One region of the Streptomyces sp. Inha503 genome, then DNA from elsewhere that is predicted to be linked to it. Evidence: riboswitches for the same ligand, from Rfam matches in the RefSeq annotation. Region 1 holds a riboswitch; the other holds the start of a gene.
The links. A riboswitch is a leader RNA that binds a small molecule or an ion and turns the genes downstream of it on or off. The one in region 1 is predicted to bind cobalamin.

Region 1 (5,376 bases):
TGACCCGGTCCGCGCGGAGCCCGGACGCCGCTTCCGGAGTGGCGGCGGACTCCATGCCGGGGGTTTCCGCGGTGGGGTCGGTCATGTCTTCCTCCGCCCGCGGTAGAGCACGGCGACGAAGGCCGGTACGCCGATGAGGGACGTCACCACGCCCACCGGGACCTCCTGGGGGTCGATGACGGTGCGGGCGGCGGTGTCCACCCACACCAGGAAGATGGCCCCGGCCAGTGCGGTGACCGGCAGCAGACGGGCGTGGCCGGAGCCGGTGAGGGCGCGGGTGGCATGCGGGAGGACCAGGCCGACGAAGCCGATGGCCCCGGCGGAGCTGACCAGGGTCGCGGTGAGCAGCGCGGTCGCGCACAGCAGGACGAGACGGGTACGGGCCACCCGGACACCGAGCGCCGCCGCGGCCTCCTCCCCGAAGGCGAACGCGTCCAGGGTGCGGGCGTAGCCGAGACAGACCACGAGGACGGCGGCCAGGACGCCGGTGCACAGCAGTACATCGCCCCATCCGGCGCCGGTGAGCGAGCCGAGGAGCCAGAACAGCACGGCCCGGGTGGTGTCGGCGTCCGCGGAGGTGAGGACGATGAACGAGGTCAGCGCGGAGAACAGCTGCATGGCGGCCACTCCGGACAGCACCACGCGGTCGGTGCTGCCGCCGAGGCTGTGGCTGAGCACCAGCACCAGCCCGAACGACACCAACGCACCGGTGAACGCGCCCGCCGACAGGGACACGGCCCCGCCGCCCACGCCGAGCACGACCACGGTGACGGCGCCCGTGGAGGCGCCCGAGGACACCCCGAGCACGAAGGGATCGGCCAGTGGATTGCGCAGCAGGGACTGCATCACGGCCCCGCAGAGGGCCAGTCCCGCCCCGCACACCGCGGCGAGCAGTGTGCGCGGCATGCGCAGGTTCCACACGATGCCGTCCCGAAGCGGCGGCAAGGTGCTCTCCCCCAGGCCGAGATGGGCGGTGACCGCCGCCCATACGTCGGCGGTGGAGATGTCGGCCGGGCCGATGGTCACGGCGAACGCGACCGACGCGAGCAGCGCGGCCGGCCCGCCCGCGATCAGCAGCAGGAGGCGGACGCTCACGCGGCGGATGCCCAGGTGACCAGTACTCGCGCGGCGGGTGCTCACATTCCGAGTACTCACTTGGCGAGCCCGAAGTCGCGCAGCCCGGCGGCGACCTGTTCCACCCCTTCGACCGTACGGAGGGACGGGTTCATGGCCTGCCCGCTCAGCAGGATGTACCGCTTCTTCCGCACGGCGGTGAGATTGCGGGTGGCGGCGTTGGTCTCGAGGAAGCGCGTCTTGGCCCTGGCGGTCTCCGCGGTCTGCTGCTTGCGCGTGAGGTCGCCGAGGACGATGACGTCCGGGTCGCGGTCGGCCACGGTCTCCCAGTTGATCTGCGGCCACTCGTCGTGGGTGTCGGAGAAGGCGTTCTCCGCCCCGACGGCCCGGGTGATGGCGCCCGGCGCGCCACAGCAGCCGGCGAGGTAGGGCGACTGGGAGTTGGCGAACCAGTACATGAGGGTGACTCCGGAGGCGTCCACTCCCGCCGTGGCCCTGCGGACGCGCTCCTTCAGCCGCGCGACGAGCCTCTCACCGCGCTCCTCGACACCGAAGGCGTGGGCGAGATCGCGTATTTCGCCGTACACCACATCAAGCGTGAGGGGTTTGCCGCGGGAGCCGTCGCCACCGCTGTCGGTGTCCCGGCCCGCCGCGCAGTCGGACGGCGAGACATAGGTGGGCACGCCCAGCTTCTCGAACTGCTCGCGGGTGGCCACGCCGCCCTTGCCGAGGGTGGAGACGAACGAGGCGGTGACGAAGTCGGGTTCGGCGTCCAGGGACTTCTCGAAGGACGGCGCGTTGTCGGCCAGCCGGGGCACCGTGGCGTTGGCCTTCTCCAGGCCCTTCATCACCGGGTCGGTCCAGGTGGCGGTGGCCGCCATGCGGTCGGCGAGGCCGAGCGAGAGCAGGATCTCCGTGGTGCCCTGGTTGAGCGAGAGGGCCCGCTTCGGGGCGGACTTCAAGGTGACCTCGTGGCCGCAGTTGTCGATCGTGCGCGGATAGCCCGCACCGGCGGGCCTTCCGGCGTCCGCGTCGTCATGGCCGGAGCCACCGCACGCGGTGAGCAGAAGAGCGGGGGCGAGCAGGAACGCCGCGGTACGGCGGGCGGAGCGGAGCACGGGCAGCCTCGGTGGTCGGGGCTCGTACGCGGAGCCTGGGCCTACGGACGTCCTCCGCGCGCCGGGCGCGGAGGTGCCAGCAGGTCTTCGGACTCGGGCTCGTCCGGACGGGGCCCCTTCCCGGTGCTCGTTCGCGCCGGCCCCACGGCCGCCACGGACTCCTCCCAGTGGTGTCACATGCCCCGCCCGTCCCCCTCACCGCTGCGCGTCAGTTCCGGATTCGCACCGGATTCCCTGGCCTCGGATGTGGCACGACTGGCTCCCCGAGCCTACCAAGCGCGCCGGGCGGCCACATCCCACGGTCAGTCCGTGCGCCGACGGGCCCGCCTCACCTCGCGGTCCACGGCCCAGGCGTCCCCGACCGGCCCGAGGTGGCCGAGCTTGTCGGGGTTGACCACCGTGCGGATGGTCTGGATCTGCCCGTCGAGCACATCGAGGACCAGGGTGTGGAGCACCTTGCCGTCCCGGTCGCGGAGGATCGCGCCGGGCTGGCCGTTGACCTCGTGCGGCTCGATCGACGCATCGATCCGCAGCAGCCAGGGGAAGACGTTGCCCAGCAGCCGCGCCACGTTCTCCGCGCCCATGACGGCCCTGGCCAGCTGCGGCGCCTTGCCGCCACCGTCCCCGACCAGTTGCACATCGGCGGCCAGCAGCTTCCGCAGCCCGCCCACATCGCCGTCCTTCAGCGCCTCGAAGAACCGCGTGGCCAGCTCCTGCCGCTCCTGGCGGTCCGCTTCGAACCGCGGCCGCCCGGCCTCCATGTGGCGCCGCGCCCGCACCAGCAGCTGCCGGCACGCCGCCTCCGACCGCCCCACCGCCGTGGCGATCTCGTCGAACCCGAAGGCGAACACCTCCCTCAGTACGAACACCGCCCGCTCCAGCGGGCTGAGCCGCTCCAGGAGCAGCAGCGCCGCCATCGACACCGAGTCGGCCAGCTCCACCGCCCGGGCCGGATCCTGGTACGGGTCGCTGAGCAGCGGCTCGGGGAACCACGGGCCCACGTACTCCTCCCGGCGCACCCGCGCGGAGCGCAGCACATCGATCGAGACGCGGGTCACCGTGGCGGACAGATACGCCTTGGTGGACGTGGGCCGGGTGGCCGAGCCGTCGAAGCGCAGCCAGGTGTCCTGCACCGCGTCCTCGGCCTCGCTCACACTGCCCAGGATCCGGTAGGCGATCGAGAACAGCAGTGGCCGCAGCTCCTCGAACTCCTCGACCTTGCTCACGCCGATTCCCCCCTGGACGACCGGCCGGACAGTCCGACACCGATCAATGGAACTGCCCGACCTGGTAGTTGCCCGCCGGCTGCTGGGTGATGACGTTCAGCCGGTTCACCATGTTCATGAACGAGACCAGTATCACCAGCGCGGTGAGCTGCTCCTCGTCGTAGTGCTTGGCGGCGTTCGTCCACACCTCGTCGCCGACGCCACCGGCCGCGTCCGCGACCCGGGTCCCCTCTTCCGCCAGCTCCAGCGCGGCACGCTCGGCGTCGGTGAAGACGGTGGCCTCCCGCCACGCCGCCACCAGGTTGAGCCGCACCGCGGTCTCACCGGCCGCGGCGGCCTCCTTGGTGTGCATGTCGATGCAGACGGCGCAGCCGTTGATCTGGCTCACGCGCAGCGCCACCAGCTCCTGTGTGGCGGGCGGCAGCGGCGAGCCCTTGACCGCCTTGCCCGCGGCCATGACGGGCCCCAGGACCTTGCCCGCGGTCGGGCTGGCGGAGTAGTTCAGTCGCGCGTCCATGGTGTGCTCCTCCGTGGTTGTCGGTGGCTACACCCCTGAGACGGGGTAGCCCGGCCCCCTGTGACATGGACGGATGTGACCTGCGTCTCCCCGTCACCGGGCCCGCTGAGCCGAACGGGTGACTTCTCCCGCTTTCCTTGTCACCGCCCTGCGGTTTTGCGTTACTGGGGTTGATGAACCCGGATCGGCAGCCCATCCCTTTCGGGGGAGTTCGCCGCCGACCGCGACGGTCGGCAGCGCTCTCGGATGGGCGCTCCGTACCCCGCGACGAGCAGTGTGTTCGTGTACGACACGACCACCTTCGCCCAGACCACCGTCACCGGAATCATCCCGGGCGGCTCCCCCGGGGCGTGGCGGTCCTGCCGAACGGCTCGTTCGCCTATGTGGCCAGGTGTGGGTGACCAACAACAACAATGACACGGTGACCGTGCTCACGCCGTCCGTGACGCTCGCGACCACCCTGACACGGCCAACGCCGTCACCGGTCCGCTGCCACTGGGCTCGGCGGTCACCAACGCCAGTGGCGTGGCCAGCCTCAGCAATGTGGTCGTCCCGCCCAACGCCCTCACGGCGGCGACGTACACCGCCGCCTTCGCCGGGGCGCCCGGCTTCGGCCCGTCGTCCTCCACCGCCTCGCTGACCTTCACCGGCTGACGCTCCGGCGACGACCGCGTCGTGCCCTCCGGGACCGCCACACCGGAGGGCACGACAACGCATCACCTACGGCGTCCATGACCGCCGTGATCCAGACAGTTGTACGCTACGGCTCGGTCCGATCAACGGAATACAACGGGGAGACTGAGTCATCGTGAGCGAGCGCACCGGCAGAATACGTTCCCCTCGCACCTACTCCGCCGTCTCGGGGGTGCTCACCGGGACGATCGCCCTCTACATCGCGCTTGTCGCCCTCGGCAACATCACCGACTTCGACTCCAATCAGCAGTTCGTCCGCCATGTCCTGGCGATGGACACCACGTTCAAGGACGACGACCTGATGTGGCGGGCCATCAAGTCCACCGCGCTCCAGGACACCGCCTACGTCGCCATCATCGTCTGGGAGAGCGTCGCCGCCCTGGTCCTGCTCGCCGCGACGGCCATGTGGGGCGTGGGATTGCGCGGGGGCAGCGTCCACCGCGCCCGCCAGGCCAGCACCGTGGGGCTGTTGATGCTGATGGTGCTGTTCGGCGCCGGGTTCATCGCCATCGGTGGCGAGTGGTTCGCCATGTGGCAGTCCAAGCAGTGGAACGGGCTGGAGGCCGCCACCCGCGTCTTCCTGATCTCCGGGATCGTGCTGCTGCTCATCCATCTGCTCGCGGCCGAGCGGGACGAGCGGATCGAGCCCGGTTCCACGGACTGATCGGAGTCGCGGCCCGACCGCCGACCTGTCGTCATACCGGACCCCCACCCTCTACGCGGGTGGCAACGCGGCGGCGGCCGACCC
Region 2 (5,376 bases), 1.5 Mb from region 1:
GTCCGGGGCATGCCGGGCGGGCCTGGGACGTGCCGGGGCGGGCTCAGCCCTTCTGGCCGTAGCCGCTCAGCTTCTCGGCGGCGCGCCGCATCTCGTCCGGCGGGATCAGGGAGGGGGTGCGGCCGGGGACGGAGACCGCGGTGAGCCAGACCCGGCACATCCATTCGAGCTGGGCGGTGCGGTCGTACGCCTGGTCCAGGGTGGCGCCGTGGACGACGGTGCCGTGGTTGCGCAGCAGACAGCCGCTGCGGTCGCGCAGCGCCTCGAGCATGGCGTCGGCCAGTTCGTCCGTGCCGTAGAGCGCGTACGGCGCGACGCGGACCGGGCCGCCGAGGGCCGCGGTCATGTAGTGGATCGCGGGGAGCTCGTCGACGAGCGTGGAGACGGCCGTGGCGTGGACGGCGTGGGTGTGGACCACGGCCTCCGCGTCGGTCTCCCGGTAGACCGCCAGGTGCATGGGCAGCTCGCTGGTGGGCTTCAGCGTGCCGAGGACCTGCCGCCCGTCCAGGTCGACGGCGACGGCGTCCCTGGGGCCGAGCCGGTCGTAAGGGACACCGCTCGGGGTCACCAGGACGGTGTCGCCGACCCGGGCCGAGACATTGCCCGAGGTGCCGACGACCAGGCCGTCCGCGGTGGTCCTGCGGGCCGTACTCACCACCTGCGTCCATGCCTGCCGCAGGGGATGCGTCAGCCGCGGCTGCGGCTGCCGCGTGGATCGCGACTGGGTCACCTGCCCTCACCTCCGAGGCCCGATCCTTCCAGGCGGCCGCCGACCGCGCGGCGGCAGGACCGGAACGGGCACGGCGGGCGACTACGACCGTGCCTCGTGGGCACCCGGCTCCGGGCGGGTGAACGCAGGGGGACGACGGACGCCCGCGAGACCGGTCCCGGGGCCTGCTCCGGCGGCCCTCGATCGCGGCTCAACTCCCCTACGACATGGGAACGTAGGCTGAAATTCACTGGGCTTTAGCGATCCCGCAACCATGTCACCGCGATGCCCTGCTCAGTTCATCTCCCGTTCACCCTGTTTCCTTACGTTCACCGTGCCACTAACGACCTTCGAACTGATTGACCGGGTGTATGGAACACATCACGCTTCTCATCGGGATCGTGATCGTCACGGCCTTGGTGTTCGACTTCACGAACGGCTTTCACGACACGGCTAACGCCATGGCCACCACCATCTCCACGGGAGCGCTCGGGCCCAGGGTGGCGGTGGCGATGTCGGCCGTCCTCAATCTCGTCGGCGCGTTCCTGTCCGTGGAGGTGGCCAAGACCATCTCCGGCGGGATCATCGACGAGGGCTCCGGTATCCAGCCAGAAGTGATCTTCGCGGGGCTCGTCGGCGCGATCCTGTGGAATCTGGTGACGTGGCTCGCCGGACTCCCCTCCAGCTCCTCGCACGCCCTGTTCGGCGGTCTGATCGGCGCCACCGTGGTCTCCGTCGGCCTAGACGGGGTCAACGGCGACGCGATCGTCATGAAGGTCCTGATCCCCGCCGTCGCCGCGCCGATCGTGGCCGGCATCGCCACGCTGGCCGCCACCCGGCTCACCTACCGGCTCGGCCGCGACCGCTCCCCCGAGGACACCGCGAAGGGCTACCGCGCGGGGCAGATCGCCTCGGCCGCCCTGGTCTCCCTGGCCCACGGCACCAACGACGCCCAGAAGACGATGGGCGTGATCACCCTGGCGCTGGTCACCGGGAACGTGGTGTCGCCCGACGCCGACCCGCCGCTGTGGGTCATCGTCTCGGCGGGCCTGGCCATCGCGCTCGGCACCTACCTGGGCGGCTGGCGCATCATCCGCACCATGGGCAAGGGCATCACCGACATCCAGCCGCCACAGGGCTTCGCCGCCCAGACCGGCGCCGCCACCGTCATCCTCGCCTCCTCCCACATCGGCTTCGCGCTGTCCACCACCCAGGTCTGCTCCGGCGCCGTCATGGGCGCCGGTGTTGGCCGTAAGGGCGCCGTGGTGCGCTGGTCGACCGCGGGCCGGATGGTGGTCGCCTGGGTGCTGACCCTGCCGGCCGCCGGTCTGGTGGCCGGGGCCGCCGCGCTCCTGGCCGACCAGGGGAACGCGGGAATCACGGCGGTGGCTGTGCTCGCCGTCCTGGCCTGCGGGGCGATCTGGATGCTGTCGCGCCGCAAGCCCGTGGACCACACCAACGTCAACGAGGTCGGCACCCAGGAGCCGGTGGGCGCCGTCACGGCCGCCCTGCGGTCCGTGGCCCCGCCGCCCGCCGGTGCGTCGAGCGCCGCCCCCGAGGACGGCACCTCGGAGAGCACGCCCGAGCAGACCCCCACCCCCGCCGTCGCGAGCAGCACCACCCGCTAAGGAGCCAGGAAACATGAGCATCGACTGGGCGGCACTCGGCCAGGTCTTCGGCATCAGCCTCGCGGTGACGGTCGCCATGGTGGGCGTCTTCACCCTGGGCATCGTCGGCACCTCCCGTAAGGCGGCACCGGAGCAGGGCGGCACGGCCGCCGCCGTGCCCGGGGGCGCGGTGGGCACCTCCCCGCTCGCGCGCACCGGCGCGTACGCCTGCTTCGCGGTGTGCGCCGCGGTCGTGGCGTACGGCATCTACCTGATCGTCGCCTGATATCTGATCGTCGTCTGAGGCCCCAGCTTCCCCGAACGCCCCACCGGCCGCCGGATGGCGGCGCTGACCAGCGCCGACCGTCCGGCGGCCGTTCCGTGAGGGGCGGTTGTCTGTGGGGCTCGGCACACTCGGGCGACATGGGTCATATGCGAGTTGACGGCCATTCGCGGCCCATGGTGGACTTCCCGAGCCAAACGGCGGCAGGAGAGGAAGCCGGTGAGAATCCGGCGCGGTCCCGCCACTGTCACCGGGGAGCGCCCTCCCATCGCCTGTATTGGGGTCACGGCTCGTCCGTACGGTTCGTCGCGTACGCGGGGCTGGAAGACCGGGAGGGCCGCGGATCCGGGAGCCAGGAGACTCTCACCGCCGGTCACGTCGAACCAGGGCGCGGACCCTGAGTGAGGACATACCGCCATGCCCGGCATCGCCACGCCGCCAGCCCTCCCTGCCCGCTTCGGCTCTTCCGGCCCCTCCGGCCCGTCTGGTCCCGCATCGCCGCGCCGAGGCGTGACGGCGGCCTGACGGATGCGTGCCGACCACGCCTCGTTCGCGTGCGGTGCGGCCCTCGGCTTCCTCGGCGACCTCGCCACGGGTGATCCGCGCCGCGGCCATCCGGTGGCCGCGTTCGGGCGCGCCGCCGCGGCCGCCGAGCGCCTGCTGTGGCGCGACCACCGGGGTTACGGGGCCCTGCACACCGCGTTGTGCGCGGGCGGCGCGGCCGCCGGTGCCGCGCTGCTGACCCGCGCCGTACGAGGCCTTGACGGCCGCCGTGGCGCGGAGGTCGCGCTGACCGCCGCCGCCACCTGGGCCGTGCTGGGGGGCACGAGCCTGGGCCGTGAGGCACGGGCCGTCGGCAGGGCGCTGGCCGTCGGCGACCTCGAGGTCGCCCGGGAGCGGCTGCCGCATCTGTGCGGCCGTGATCCGCAGGCGCTGGACGGGCCGCAGATCGCCCGCGCGGTCGTCGAATCGGTCGCCGAGAACACCTCCGACGCGGTCGTGGGCGCGCTGGTGTGGGGCGCCGTGGGCGGTGTGCCGGGGCTCATAGGTTTCCGCGCGGTCAACACCCTGGACGCCATGGTGGGCCACAAGTCGCCGCGCTACCGGCGGTTCGGCTGGGCGGCGGCCCGGCTGGACGATGTGGCCGGCTGGCCGGGTGCGCGCCTTACGGCGGCCCTGGCGACGCTCGCGGGCCCCGATCCGCGCGGTGCGTGGCGCGCCTGGCGGCGGGACGGCCGGCGCCATCCGAGCCCCAACGCGGGCCCCGTGGAGGCGTCCTTCGCGGGTGCGCTCGGTGTCCGGCTGGGCGGCACCCTCGCGTACGGCGGCCGGGTCGAGCACCGGCCGGTGCTCAACTCCGGCGGGCGGCCGGTGGAGTCGGCCGACATCGAGCGGGCGATACGGCTGTCGCGGCGCGCCGGCGTCCTGGCGCTCGGGGTGTCCATGGCGGCCCGGCCGGTGCTGCGGGCGTTGACGGGACGGCCCGGGGCCTTGGGAAGGGGCGGCGGATGAGCGGGATACGCGGTAAGGGCGGCACGGACGGTTCCGGGGCGCGCGGTGGGGGGCTGCTGGTCGCGGGCACGACCTCCGACGCGGGCAAGAGCGTGGTGACGGCCGGGATCTGCCGGTGGCTCGCCCGTAAGGGCGTCAGCGTGGCGCCCTTCAAGGCGCAGAACATGTCGCTCAACTCCTTCGTCACCCGGGAGGGGGCGGAGATCGGGCGGGCCCAGGCCATGCAGGCCGCCGCCGCGCGCGTCGAGCCGAGCGCGCTGATGAACCCGGTCCTGCTGAAGCCGGGCAGCGACCGCAGCAGCCAAGTGGTGCTGCTGGGCAGGCCGGTGGGCGAGCTGAGCGCGCGCGGGTACTTCGGCGGGCCCGGAGCCCCCTCGCCCGGCGAAAGGCTCTCTGCGGGGCGTGAGGCGCTGCTGGGGACCGTCACGGAATGCCTGGAGGAGCTGCGGAGCACCCATGACGCGGTGATCTGCGAGGGCGCGGGCAGCCCCGCCGAGATCAATCTGCGCCGCACCGACATCGTCAACATGGGGCTGGCGCGCGCCGCCGGGCTTCCGGTCGTGGTGGTCGGGGACATCGACCGCGGTGGCGTCTTCGCGTCCTTCTTCGGCACGACCGCGCTGCTGTCGGCGGCGGACCAACGGCATGTGGCCGCCTACTTGGTGAACAAGTTCCGCGGCGATGTGAGCCTCCTGGAGCCCGGTCTCGAGATGCTGCGCGACCTCACCGGGCGCCCGACCGTCGGGGTGCTCCCGTTCGCCCACGGGCTGGGCATCGACGAGGAGGACGGGCTGCGGGTGTCGCTGCGCGGCGCGGTGCGGGAGAGCGTCGTGGCGCCCCCTTACGGTGCGGATGTCCTACGGATAGCGGTGGCCGCCGTGCCTCTGATGTCCAACTTCACGGACGTGGACGCGCTGGCGGCGGAGCCGGGCGTGATCGTGCGGTTCGTGGACCGGCCCGAGGAGCTGGCCGACGCCGATCTGGTGGTGCTGCCGGGCACCCGGGGCACCGTAAGGGCGCTGGAGTGGCTGCGTGAGCGCGGGCTGGCCGACGCGATCGCCCGGCGGGCCGCCGAGGGCCGTCCGGTGCTGGGCGTCTGCGGCGGCTTCCAGGCGCTCGGGGAGCGCATCGAGGACGAGGTCGAGTCGAAGGCCGGGACGGTCGCCGGGCTCGGGCTGCTGCCGGTGCGGGTGCGGTTCGCGGCCGAGAAGACCCTGGCCCGGCCGGTGGGCGAGGCGCTCGGCGAGCGCGTGGAGGGCTACGAG

Region 2: it holds a riboswitch for cobalamin, as region 1 does, so the genes downstream of both, ACJX2R_RS15000 (cobalamin biosynthesis protein) here and ACJX2R_RS09030 (ABC transporter substrate-binding protein) in region 1, are expected to answer to the same signal.

Annotation. Positions count from the first base shown of each region.
Region 1 is NZ_CP178360.1:2,201,475-2,206,850, forward strand. It holds gene ACJX2R_RS09020 (ABC transporter ATP-binding protein) at 1-55, opposite strand, end outside; gene ACJX2R_RS09025 (FecCD family ABC transporter permease) at 82-1,095, opposite strand; gene ACJX2R_RS09030 (ABC transporter substrate-binding protein) at 1,152-2,198, opposite strand; cobalamin riboswitch at 2,253-2,467, opposite strand; gene ACJX2R_RS09035 (RNA polymerase sigma-70 factor) at 2,495-3,418, opposite strand; gene ACJX2R_RS09040 (carboxymuconolactone decarboxylase family protein) at 3,462-3,935, opposite strand; gene ACJX2R_RS09045 (hypothetical protein) at 4,461-4,589, shown strand; gene ACJX2R_RS09050 (DUF2165 domain-containing protein) at 4,744-5,292, shown strand; gene ACJX2R_RS09055 (serine/threonine-protein kinase) at 5,344-5,376, opposite strand, start outside.
Region 2 is NZ_CP178360.1:3,660,109-3,665,484, forward strand. It holds gene ACJX2R_RS14985 (class II aldolase/adducin family protein) at 44-730, opposite strand; gene ACJX2R_RS14990 (inorganic phosphate transporter) at 1,081-2,337, shown strand; gene ACJX2R_RS14995 (hypothetical protein) at 2,351-2,602, shown strand; cobalamin riboswitch at 2,808-2,962, shown strand; gene ACJX2R_RS15000 (cobalamin biosynthesis protein) at 3,128-4,111, shown strand; gene ACJX2R_RS15005 (cobyric acid synthase) at 4,108-5,376, shown strand, end outside.